One region of the Streptomyces sp. NPDC045899 genome, then DNA from elsewhere that is predicted to be linked to it. Evidence: riboswitches for the same ligand, from Rfam matches in the RefSeq annotation. Region 1 holds a riboswitch; the other holds the start of a gene.

Region 1 (6,212 bases):
CTGACCGCCGTGAACCGTCACCGCCTCAACCGGCGGATCACCGGCACCACACCGTTCGAGGTCACCGGCCCGGCGGCGGGCAGCGAGCTGCTGCGCACCTCGGCCGACCCGACCGGACGGCGCATCCTGGGCACGCTGAACAACTGCGGTGGCGGCATCACCCCGTGGGGCACGGTGCTCTCGGGCGAGGAGAACTTCAACCAGTACTTCGCGAACGGCGGTTCGGTCACCGACCCGGCGACGGCCGCGCGCCTCAAGCGCTACGGCATCACCGGCGCCGCCTCCGAGCGCAAGTGGGAGCGTTTCGACAAGCGCTTCGACGTGGCGCGGGAGCCCAACGAGTCCAACCGCTTCGGCTGGGTCATCGAGATCGACCCGTTCGACCCGGACTCCACCCCGCGCAAGCTGACCGCGCTGGGACGCTTCAAGCACGAGGCCGCCGAGCCGCGGCTGACCGAGGACGGCCGCCCGGTCCTCTACATGGGCGACGACGAGAAGTTCGACTACTTCTACAAGTTCGTGTCGTCCAAGCGCATGATGAAGGGCTCCGGCCGGGCCGCGCGCGAGCACAACCGCACGCTGCTGGACGAGGGCACGCTCTACGTCGCCAAGTTCACCGGTGACAGCCCGGCCTCCGAGATCGACGGCAGCGGAAAGCTGCCGGAGGACGGGGAGTTCGACGGCGACGGCCGCTGGATACCGCTGGCCAGCGGCGACACCTCGTTCGTGGACGGTATGACCGCCGAGGAGGTGTACGTCTTCACGCGGATCGCCGCCGACAAGGCGGGCGCGACGAAGATGGACCGCCCCGAGGACGTCGAACCGAGCCCGCGCACCGGCCGGGTGTACATCGCGCTGACCAACAACTCCGATCGCGGCAAGGAGGGCAAGGCTCCGGTCGACGAGGCCAACCCGCGCAAGAGCAACAAGCACGGCCAGATCCTGGAGCTGACCGAGCACCGCGACGACCCGGCCTCGCGCCGCTTCAGCTGGCGGCTGTTCCTGGTCTGCGGTGATCCGGAGGACCCGGCCACCTATTTCGGCGGTTTCCCGAAAGACCAGGTCAGCCCGATCTCCTGCCCGGACAACCTGACTTTCGACTCCTACGGCAATCTGTGGATCTCGACGGACGGCAATGCCCTGGGCAACCACGACGGGCTGTTCGGCGTGGCCACCGCGGGCCGCCGCCGGGGTGAGGTGAAGCAGTTCCTGACCGTGCCGAACGGCGCCGAGACCTGCGGTCCGATCGTCCAGGACCGGCGGGTGCTGGTGGCCGTGCAGCACCCGGGTGAGCTGGACGGGGCGAGTGTGGAGAACCCCAAGTCCAGCTGGCCGGACGGACCGGGGAAGCTGGTCCGCCCGTCGGTGATCAGCGTGTGGCGGCGCGACGGTGGTGCCATCGGCGTCTAGGCCGCGTCGACCTGGCGGCGCGGAGTCTCACGCGGCCCCTGGTCCCGCCCGGGACCAGGGGCCGTCCGTCGCGCTCGGCATTTCTCTGTATCAGCGGCTTTCCGCCGATTCCGCCCGGATGGCGTTCCCGCATCAATGGCCGCGCGGGCAATTGCGGCACCGTGAGGCGGACCCGGCGTTCCCTTTCCGCGCGCTTATCAATTCCGGGTAACCATGGGGATCCGTGACTAAACTCGTCAGTCCTGAAAATCGGATGGTGAGTGAAAGCGGGGGAATCATGTCGGAATCGGGTGGGCTCGGACCTCCGGCCACCGGCGGCCGGAACAGGCTTCTGCGGAGTCCGCTGGCGTTGATGGACACCACGATGGACCAGCTCCGCACGCTGATCGTGGTCCATGAGGCGGGAACGGCACTGGGGGCGGCGCGCGTTCTGGGACGTGAGCAGTCGAGTGTGCAGAAGCAGCTCGACACCATGAACCGCAACTTCCGTGAGCTGTGCGGCGAACCGCTGGTCCGCAAACAGGGACGCGGCAAGGACGTGCTGTTCACCGGCACCGGCGAAACGCTCGTCGCCCTGGCGCGCGGCACGCTCGGCGACTGGCTGGAGGGGATCCACGAGTCACGGCGGCGGCTGGGCAGAACGCTGGTGGTGGGCACCACCCGTTTCACCCTCGGCTATCTGGCGGACGCCGGGGAACGGGTCGCCGAGGAGTTCCAGGAGCGGGGTATCGAGCTCAAGGTCGGCCATGTCCGCACCCGCGACGTGCTGGCCAGACTGCGCGCCAAGGAGGTGGACCTGGTCTGCGGCAGTGTGGTGACCAGACCCGGTGGCGACCCCGAACTGGACGCCTTCGACGTGATGGAGTGGCGCCGCAACAGTGTCTCGCTGCTCACCAATCTGCCCGAGGAGGAGCTGCCCGGCCCGACGGTCGAGGCGGGGGCGCTGCGCGATCTGCCGCTGGTGATCTCGGCGAGCGGGCTGATGAACGGGGTGCTGCACACCTGGTTCGGTGCCGACTACCGCACCCGGCTGCGCGTCGCCGCCGAGATCGACACCGTCAACTACGGCTTCGAGCTGCTGCGTTCGGGGCTGCTGCGGGGCTGCATGCTGGTCACCACGGGGGTCGCGGACGCCGCGGGCGATCCGCGGGTCGGCCAGGGGCGGGGGCTGCGCGCCGTGGAGCTGGTCAATGACACCGGGCCGCGGCTGGAGGTGCTGCTCGGCGCCTTCACCCGGCGCGGTGAGCGCGCCGAGCTCGACCCCTCCCATCCGCTCAACCGGCTGTGGGACGCGCTGGCGCTGGAGGACGCGCGGTGGCGGCGTGAGCAGCGCTGGCCCACGGCGGGGCTGGAGCCCGATCCGTTCGAGCTGGCCAACTCCTATGACCCGAGCGAGAGCTGAGCGCGGCCGTCGCCCGACTCCGGGACCCGGTGCAGATCCAGTGTGACCAGCAGGGCCCGGTGGTCGGTGTCCGGAAGGTCGAGGAAACGGGCCGTACGCGGCCGCAGGGCCCCGCTGACCAGGACGTGGTCGATCTGGGTGCCCAGCAGCGGTGTCGTGGCGGTCGGCCAGCTGGGTGTGCGGGACCGGCCGGCGGCCGCGGCGGCGTCCCGCATCCCGGTGTCCAGGATGGCCCGGAAGGCGGCGTGGTCCTGGGAGGCGTTGAAGTCCCCGGCGATCAGGGTGGGTTCGGGGCTCCGGCGCGCCGCGTAACCGCGCAGCCGGCCGAGTTCGGTGCGCCAGGTGTCCAGCTGCCCCGGCATCGGCGGCATGGGGTGGGCGACCTGGATGTGCAGCCGTTCACTCGCGATCCGCGCGACCGACCGGGGCATGGCCAGCTCACCGCGCAGCCCGTCTCCGTCCTCCAGCGGGAACCTGCTGAGGATCGCCGAGCCCTCGGCGGGGCTGCCGGTGATGACGTTCCGGTGCGGATACGCCTCGCGGACGGCCGTCGAGCCGAGCGCGGCAGCACAGCGCACATCGCATTCCTGGACGGCGACCACGTCCGGCCGCTCCCGGCGCAGGGTGCGCAGCAGCCCGTCGGTGGCCCCGCCGAACTCCAGGTTGGCGGTCAGCACCCGCAGCCGGGCGACGACCGGGCCGTCCGGCACCGGCGCCCCGCTGTCGTAGGGCTGGATGAACCAGGTGGTGGCCGCGGCGGTGGCCAGCGCCCAGCCGCACCCCAGCGGCCAGCGCGCGACCACGCTGAGCAGCAGTCCGGCCGTGACCGGGACCAGCAGCCAGGGCAGGAACGCCAGCAGTTGGGGGACCGGGGTGATGCCGTCGGTGCCGGCGGCCCGGCAGCCCACCACCACGCCGGTCCCGGTCAGCGGGAGCGCGGCGCACCAGGCCGCCGCCCGCCGTCCGCGCCCCCCGGGCAGCCGCGTCAGACGGCGCGCGGCCCTCCGGGCGGGTGCGGTGGTCCGGTCGTCCGCGACGGTCGTCTCCACGCCGGGTCCTCTCGATCGGAGCGTGCGCCCGCATTCTCCCCCGGACCGGGCGGCCCGGTACGGACATGATCTTGTGTAGTCAACGGCACACGGCGTGTGAGGATTGACACTGCGTCAGTGGTTTGGTCTGTGCCAAGATGTTCTCCAGCGTTTATTCGCGTGCTCCGGGGTCGGTGAAAATCCGAACCGGCGGTGACAGTCCGCGACCCGGCCGAATCCATCGGCCGGCCGATCCGGTGGAATTCCGGGACCGACGGTGACAGTCCGGATGGGAGGAAGTACGCGGCGGCATCCGTGCCGCACGGTGGCGCCCGCCGGACGGCGGGGCCCGGTCCGTGCGCCGCGCCGCCTCCGCCCGCGTCCCCGGAATCGATCCGCAGGGAACCGCGCAGGAGGGCCACACCCCATGGCAGTGATGGAACAACCGGTCGGTACGGAACGTCTGCTGGCCGTGGAACAGGCGAGTGAGGCGTTCGCCGAGGGCGGCTTCGTGGTCGTCGTCGACGACACCTCGCGAGGGCACGAGGGCCATCTCGTGCTCGCCGCGGAACACACCCATGAGGGCGCCCTGCGCCAGATGCTGGACCATACCTCCGGCGTGGTGTGTGTGGCCCTGCCGCACGACCGCGCCGCCCGGCTGGCACTGCCGCAGATGGTGGAGGAGAACACCGGTCTGCGGTCGACCGCCTTCACCGTCTCCGTCGATCTGCTCGGGCCCACCACCACCGGCGGCTCCGCTCTCGACCGCTCGCACACCATCCAGGCGCTCGCCGATCCGCGCACCACACCCGGCCAACTCGGCCGCCCCGGGCATGTCTTCCCGGTGCGCGCGGTGCCCGGCGGAGTGCTGGAGCGGGCCGGATACCCCGAGGCGGCCGTCGATCTGTCCCTGCTGGCCGGACTCTCCGGCGTCACCACGATGTGCGAGGTCGTCCGCGCCGACTGGAACACCGCGGGCCACGGCGACCTCAGCAGACTGGCCGCGAGCCGTCTGATGCCGATGATCTCGGTCACCGATCTGGCCGCCTACCGGCTGGCCGCGGCGGCGCTGGGCCGCTGAGCCCGCGTCCGCTCACCTCCCGCCGTCCTCATCCCCGCCCTCGCGCCGCAGCGCCAGCACCGTGTCGACGGTGTCCGCCTGGTCCGCCGGTTTGTCCTCGCGGTAGCGCAGCACCCGGGCGAACCGCAGGGTGACGCCCGCCGGATAGCGCGAGGAGCGCTGCAGCCCGTCGAAGGCCACCTCCACCACCAGCTCCGGCCGCACCCGGACCACCCAGCCGTCGTCGCTGACGGCGATCGCCAGCAGCGCCTCGGTCTGCCAGGACAGCAGCGCGTCGGTGAGCCCCTTGAAGGTCTTGCCGAGCATCGCGAACGTGCCGTCCGGCCGCCGGGCGCCCAGATGCAGATTGGACAGCTTGCCGGTGCGCCGGCCGTGCCCCCACTCCGCCGCCAGCACCACCAGGTCCAGGGTGTGCACGGGTTTGACCTTCAGCCAGGCCGCGCCGCGCCGCCCCGCGCCGTACGTCGACTCCAGCCCCTTGACCAGCACCCCTTCATGGCCCCTGGCCAGTACGTCGGCGGCGAACTCCCGGGCCGCGCGCCGGGTCGCGGGGTCGTCCGGATCCTCGGCCACCAGCCGCCGCACCCGCCGGGGCTCGGGCGCCACCCGGACCAGTTCGCCGTGGCGCTCGCGGGCCGGGAGCGCCAGCAGATCCCGGTCGTCCACGGCGAGCAGGTCGAAGAAGACCGGGGACAGCGGCAGCGCGGCCGAGGCCCCGGCCACGTCCCGCCGGGAACCCACCCGCGCGGAGGTCTCCTGGAACGGCCGCGGCCGTCCCCCGGCGTCCAGTGAGATCACCTCGCCGTCCAGGACCGCCCGGTCCACCGCCAGCTCCCGCGCCGCCCGGACCACCTCCGGCAGCCGTCCGGTGATCTCGTCCAGGGTGCGGGTGTAGACGTGGACGTCGTCGCCGTCCCGGTGCACCTGGACCCGGATGCCGTCGAGCTTCTCCTCGACCGCGCACGGCCCCAGCCGGTCCATGGCCTCGTCGAGGTCCTTGGCGCTCTGCGCGAGCATCGGCAGCACCGGCCGCCCCACCTCCAGCCGGAATCCGGCCAGCGCCTCCGGGCCGCGCCCCAGCAGGGCCTCGGCCACCGCGCCCAGCGACCCGCCCAGCATCACCGCCCGGCGCACCTCCGCGGGCGGGGCCCCGGCCGCCGCCGCGAGCCCCTCCACCGCCAGTGCCTCCAGCGCGCCCTGCCGCAGCTCGCCGCCCAGCAGCGCCAGCAGGAAGCGCTGCTCGTCCTCGGTGGCGGCGGCCATCAGCTCGCCCACCATGCGTTTGCGGGCC
Region 2 (6,212 bases), on a different contig from region 1:
GCAGTCGCAGCGCAGCGAGTGGAAGACGTCGCCGGTGAGGCATTCGGAGTGGACGCGCACCAGCACATCCTCGCCGTCGCCGATCTCACCGCTGACGAGCGCGATGTGCTCGACGCCGTCGGCCGTCGAGCGGTAGCCGTACGCCTGGAAGTCCCCGAAGGCGGTGGGCAGCCGGGTCTGGGCCTCGCGCCGCACCCCGGGCTCCAGCGCCTTGCGGTGGGCGATCAGGTCCTCGATGGAGATGATCGCCAGATCGTGCTTGCGAGCGAAGGCGACCAGGTCCGGCAGGCGCAGCATGGTGCCGTCCTCGCCCGCGATCTCCACGATCGCGGCGGCCGGGCGCAGCCCCGCGAGCCGGGCCAGATCGACCCCGGCCTCGGTGTGGCCGTCCCGGGAGAGCACCCCGCCGGGACGGGCGCGCAGCGGGAAGATGTGGCCGGGGCGCGCGAAGTCGCCGGGGACGCTGTGCGGATCGGCCAGCAGCCGCAGGGTGGTGGCCCGGTCGGCGGCGGAGATACCGGTGCTGACGCCGTGCTCGGCGGTGGCGTCCACCGAGACGGTGAACGCGGTGCGCATGGACTCGGAGTTCTGCTCCACCATCTGGGGCAGCTCCAGCCGGTCCAGGTCGGCGCCCTCCAGGGTGGCGCAGATCAGCCCGCGGCACTCGGACATCATGAAGGCGACGATCTCGGGAGTGATCTTCTCGGCGGCGACGATGAGGTCGCCCTCGTTCTCCCGGTCCTCGTCGTCCACGACCACGACGGGGCGCCCCGCGGCGATCTCGGTGATGGCCCGCTCGACGGAGTCCAGCGCCAGTTCGTCGGGCCACTGCCCGCCGGTGCGGACGGCGCGCGGCGCGGGGGCCGGCTCCGGCTGCGGGTCGGCGTGCTGCGGCGCGGTCTGCGCGGATGCCTCGTTCATGGGGCTCCTTCCGGGAACGGGCGCGCTCGCGGTCTCGCGGTGGATCGTTCGGGGTCCGGCGTCCAGCCGGTCGACGGTGGTCATGAGACGGCCTCCTCGGCGGTTCCGGACGTGGAGCTGGGGGCGGCGGGGCCCTGGGCGCGGTCGCCGAGCATCCGCTCGACGTACTTGGCGACCACGTCCACCTCGAGGTTGACCGGGTCACCGGGCTGTTTGACGCCGAGGGTGGTGAGGGCGAGCGTCGTCGGGATCAGGCTCACGGTGAAGGAGTCGGGGTCCGCGTCGACGACGGTCAGGCTGATGCCGTCGACCGTGATCGAACCCTTCTCCACCACATAGCGGCCGAGTCCGGCGGGCAGCGAGATCCGGACGATCTCCCAGTGCTCGGAGGGCGTGCGCTCGACGATGGTGCCGGTGCCGTCGACGTGGCCCTGGACGAGGTGGCCGCCGAGCCGTCCGCCGAGCGCCATGGGGCGCTCCAGGTTGACGCGGGAGCCGACGGTGAGCGCGCCGAGGCTGGAGCGGTTCAGGGTCTCGGCCATCACATCGGCGCTGAACTCGCCGCCTCCGGGACCCTCCTGGCGGTCCACCACGGTGAGACAGACGCCGTTGACCGCGATGGAGTCGCCGTGCTTCGCACCGTCGGTGACGACGGGGCCGCGCACCAGGAAGCGGGAGGCGTCGCCGAGGTTCTCGACGGCGACGATCTCACCCAGTTCTTCGACAATTCCGGTGAACACTTCAGTTCTCCTCGGCGAGGGGGGCTGCGGGCACGGCGGTGACGCGCAGATCGGGTCCGAGCCGGGTGACATCGGCCGGTTCGAGGCGCAACGCCTGCGCGATGGTGGTGATTCCGGCGTCGGCGAGGGCGGCGGGGCCCGCACCGAGCAGCACGGGCGCCAGATAGCCGACGACCTTGTCGACGGCTCCGGCGGCCAGGAACGCCCCGGCCAGCGTGGGCCCGCCCTCCAGCAGGACAGAGCGCACCCCGCGGTCGTGCAGGGCGGCCAGCAGCGCGGGGATGTCGAGCCCGGGGGTGCCGGTGGCACGCGGCAGCCGTACGGTCGCCACGCCCGGCAGATGGCCGGTGTCGGCGTCCTCGGCGACGGCGACCAGCGTGGGCGCCGCGTCGTCCAGCACTCGGGCGCCGGGGGTGACGGTCGCACGGGTGTCGACCACGACGCGCAGCGGCTGGGCCGCCCCGTCCCGGTCGCGCACGGCCAGGTGGGGGTCGTCGGCGCGCAGGGTTCCGGAGCCGACGACCACGGCGTCCGCCTCGGCGCGCAGCCGGTGCACATCGGCCCGGGAGGCGGCGGAGGTGATCCAGCGGCTGGTGCCGTCCGCCGCGGCGCTGCGTCCGTCGAGGGTGGCGGCGTACTTCCACAGCACGAACGGGCGGCCGCGCCGCATCGAGGTCAGCCAGGCTTCGTTGACCGCCTCGGCCTCGTCGGCCAGGGGCCCGGCCGCGACGTCGATCCCGGCGGCGGCCAGGGTGGCGGCGCCGCCCCGGGCCTCGGCGGTGGGATCGGCGACGGCGTAGCGGACACGGGCGATCCCGGCGTCGATGAGCGCCTGGGCACAGGGTCCGGTGCGGCCGGTGTGGTTGCAGGGTTCGAGCGTGACCAGCGCGGTCCCGCCCCGGGCCCGTTCCCCCGCGGCGCGCAGGGCGTGGACCTCGGCGTGCGGCCCGCCGGCGCGCTGGTGCCAGCCCTCACCGGCGATGCGGCCCTGGGCGTCGAGGATGACGCAGCCGACGACGGGGTTGGGGCTGGTGTGGCCGAGGCCGTGGGCTGCGAGCGCCACGGCACGACGCATCGCGTCGGCTTCGGCTGCGGTGGCCACCGGGTCCTCCTGCCTCTTCGGGCACGGACTCCGGGGCTGTCGGAAACGACACGAACGAACGACGGCGCCGCCAGTACGCCGGGATCGCGGACGGGACCGCACAGGAACAGCGCGGACCGCCGACGGCGGCGCACCGGTGATGTCGCATTCGCCGCGCACTGCCTCCCATCCGGACTTTCACCGTCGGTCCAGGAATTTCACCTGGTCAACCGGCCGCTGGCGGCGGACGGGTCGCGGACTGTAACCGCCGGTTCGGATTTTCACCGACCCCGGAGTGCGCTGACGTCACTGGTACGCGCCCAGTGTGCCACGACGATCAGCGGACCTGGAGGCCCACCCCCTGTGGCCTCCCTCACGGGGCGGGCTCAGGGCCCGCGGGGACGGCGGTGCGGGAACGGGGTGCGGGGTGTCCGTCGGCCCGTACCCCGGCCGTGCGTTCGGCTCACGGCCCGACCACTCCGGAGGGAAGCCCGGCCGTCCGGGTGCGCTCCGCCGCCGAACCGCTGGTCCGCTGGTCCGCTAGTCCGCTCCGAACAGGTCGTTCTGGGCCGCGTCCGTCGCGGTGAGGACCGCGCCGCGCAGCACCCCGGTGCCGCCGACGGCCCCGGGGCGGATCTCGGTGCGCAGCGGGGACATCCGGGCGACCCGGGCCTCGACGCGATGGGCGAGGGCCGTACCCCCGGCGCGACCGGTCTCCCCGCCGAGGACCACACAGCCGGGGTCGAGCACCGCGCTCACCGCCGCGGCCCCCAGGGCGACCCGGGCCGCCAGGGCGTCCAGGAAGGGGGCGGCCCGCTCGCCCGCCGCGACCGCCTCGCGCAGCACCGCCTCCGCCGTCTCCGCGTCGTCCGCACCGCCCGCCGGGGCCGCGCACAGGCCGTGCTCCCGGGCGAGTTCACCGATGGCGCGGCTGCCCGCGAGGGCGTGGAAGCCACCGTCGCAGCCGGTCGCCGACGGCAGTCCCGCCGTCCCCGGGACCGGCAGGAAGCCGATCTCGCCGGTGCCACCGGAGGCACCGCGCCGCAGCACCCGGTCCAGTACCACGGCCGCGCCGACCCCGTGGCCCAGCCACAGCAGCACGAAGGTGTCACGGTCGCGCACCGCGCCGAGCCGCTGTTCGGCGACGGCGGCGAGGTTGACCTCGTTCTCCAGCAGCACCGGCGCCGCCAGGCCGCGGTGGAGCGCGGCGGCCAGTTCGCGGTGCCAGGAGGGCAGCCCGGCCGGGGAGTCCAGCTCACCGGTGGCCGGATCGACCAGGCCGGGCGCGCCGACGCCGATGTGGTGCAGCCGGTCCGCCCCGGCCCGCCGGGCGGTGCGCTCCACCAGGGCGACCGCGCCGGAGACGGTCCGCGCGGGGTCGGCGTTCGCGGCGACCGGCAGCGACGCCTCGGCCAGCGTCCGGCCGAGCAGGTCCGCGACGCAGACGGCGACGCTGTCGGTGCGGACGTCGACCCCGGCCACGTATGCGCTGTCCGCGACGATCCCGTAGACCCGGGCGTTGGGCCCGCGCCGCTCCGCCCCCGACTCCCCGACGACCGCGACCAGTCCGGCCGCTCGCAGCCGTTCCACCAGGTCCGCCACGGTGGGGCGGGAGAGACCGGTCAGCGTCTTGAGCTGACCTGCGGTCAGCGGCCCCTCGTCCTTGAGCAGATGCAGCGCGAAGCGGTCGTTGATGGCCCGCGCCGTAGCGGGAGATGCGGTGCGGCCCGGGGCGGGGCCACGCGTCGAGGTCATGCCGGAATCCTTCCAGACGGCCGTCCGGGGATATCGCCTATCTATCAGGCAGGCTCCCTGATAGTTTCCCCACCGATAGGCCGGACGAGGAAGGGCCGCACAGGGAAGGGCCGCGCTTCGGGGAGGGAGCGACAGCCATGAGCAGTACGACGGAATCCGGGGCGGTCCCACCGTCCCCCGTACGGCGGGCGCGGATCGCCGTGGCGGCGGTGTTCGCCGTACACGGCGCGGTCACCGGTAACTTCGCCACCCGGATCCCCTGGGTCCAGGAGCGGTTGGACCTGACCGCGGGCCAACTCGGCCTGGCGCTGGCCTTTCCCGCGATCGGGGCGTCCTTCGCGATGCCGCTGGCCGGGCGGATCAGTCACCGCTTCGGGGCCCGCGCGGCCCTGCGGGGGCTGCTGGCGCTGTGGTGTCTGTGGCTCGCGGTGCCCCCGCTCGTCCCCGGTCCGGTCTGGCTGTGCGGCGCGCTGTTCGTGTTCGGCGCCACCGCCGGGATGTCCGACGTCGCCATGAACGCCCTCGGCGTGGAGATCGAGACCCGGCTGGGCCGTCCCATCATGTCGGGGCTGCACGGGATGTGGAGCGCGGGCGCGCTCATCGGTTCGGCGGCGGGCACGGTCGCGGCCCACGCGGAGGCGGACGCCCGGCTCCATCTGGCCGTCGCCGCCGCGGCGCTGACGGTGCTGGGCGCCATGGCCTGTCACTGGGTGCTGGACCTGGACAGCGCGGCCGAGGAGCACCCGCCGCCCCGTTTCGCACTGCCGCCCCGGTCCGCGCTGATCATCGGCGCGGTGGGGTTCTGCGCGGTGTTCGCCGAGGGGGCGAGCCTCGACTGGTCGGCGGTCTATCTGCGGGACGTCATGGACTCCTCCCCCGGCGTCGCCGCCGCCTGCACCACCGCCTTCTCCTGCACCATGGCCGCGGCCCGGCTGGCGGGCGACGCGGTGGTCGGCCGGTTCGGCGCGGTGCGGACGGTACGGGTGGGCGGGGTGCTCGCCACGCTCGGCGGCCTCGGGGTGGTCACCGCGCCGAACGCGGGCCTGGCCATCGCGGGCTTCGGTCTCATCGGGCTGGGCATCGCGGTCGTGGTGCCGCTGGCGTTCGCGGCGGCGGGCCGCAGCGGTCCCGCCCCCAGCCAGGCCATCGCCGGCGTGGCCACGATCACCTACACCTCCGGGCTGATCGCCCCCGCGGCCATGGGTTCGATCGCCGACCTGACCTCGTTGACGGTGTCGTTCTGCCTGGTCACAGTGGGGGCACTGGGGCTGGTGGCGGGCGCGGGCGTACTCCGCGGCGCCTCCGGCGAACCGACCGCCGCGCCGGGCGCCCCGGTCCGCGAACCCGGCGCGTCCGAGCGCACGGCGTCCGGCTGAGCGCGACCGACGGCCCACCGGTTCGCGGCCCACGCCCCGCGACCCTTCGGTGACCGCCGAACCGTCGCGGGCGCACCATGGAGCCATGACACCCTCACCGCACCGGGGACCGCGGCTCGCGCGACTGGCCGGGCTGCTCGCCGATGAGACCCGTGCCGCCATGTGTCTGGCGCTGCTCGACGGACGGGCCTGGACCGCGGGGGAACTGGCGCGGTACGCCGGGGTGGCCGCCTCCACCGCCACCGGACATCTGCACAAGCTGATCGACGGCGGGCTGCTGACCGAGGAACGGCAGGGCAGACACCGCTATGTGCGGCTGGCCGGGCCGCAGGTGGCGCA

The links. Region 1 has a riboswitch for FMN ahead of AC07FT_RS14455 (3,4-dihydroxy-2-butanone-4-phosphate synthase). Riboswitches for the same ligand answer to the same signal wherever they lie in the genome.
Region 2: it holds a riboswitch for FMN, as region 1 does, so the genes downstream of both, ribD (bifunctional diaminohydroxyphosphoribosylaminopyrimidine deaminase/5-amino-6-(5-phosphoribosylamino)uracil reductase RibD) here and AC07FT_RS14455 (3,4-dihydroxy-2-butanone-4-phosphate synthase) in region 1, are expected to answer to the same signal.

The regions. Positions count from the first base shown of each region.
Region 1 is NZ_JBWKKP010000008.1:124,276-130,487, forward strand. Features, by position in the region: gene AC07FT_RS14440 (PhoX family protein) at 1-1,410, shown strand, start outside; gene AC07FT_RS14445 (LysR family transcriptional regulator) at 1,763-2,812, shown strand; gene AC07FT_RS14450 (endonuclease/exonuclease/phosphatase family protein) at 2,791-3,861, opposite strand; FMN riboswitch at 4,017-4,147, shown strand; gene AC07FT_RS14455 (3,4-dihydroxy-2-butanone-4-phosphate synthase) at 4,268-4,921, shown strand; gene AC07FT_RS14460 (ATP-dependent DNA ligase) at 4,934-6,212, opposite strand, start outside.
Region 2 is NZ_JBWKKP010000022.1:56,807-63,018, reverse strand. Features, by position in the region: gene AC07FT_RS27590 (bifunctional 3,4-dihydroxy-2-butanone-4-phosphate synthase/GTP cyclohydrolase II) at 1-921, opposite strand, end outside; gene AC07FT_RS27585 (riboflavin synthase) at 1,002-1,661, opposite strand; gene ribD (bifunctional diaminohydroxyphosphoribosylaminopyrimidine deaminase/5-amino-6-(5-phosphoribosylamino)uracil reductase RibD) at 1,663-2,763, opposite strand; FMN riboswitch at 2,915-3,045, opposite strand; gene AC07FT_RS27575 (ROK family transcriptional regulator) at 3,283-4,497, opposite strand; gene AC07FT_RS27570 (MFS transporter) at 4,635-5,873, shown strand; gene AC07FT_RS27565 (ArsR/SmtB family transcription factor) at 5,959-6,212, shown strand, end outside.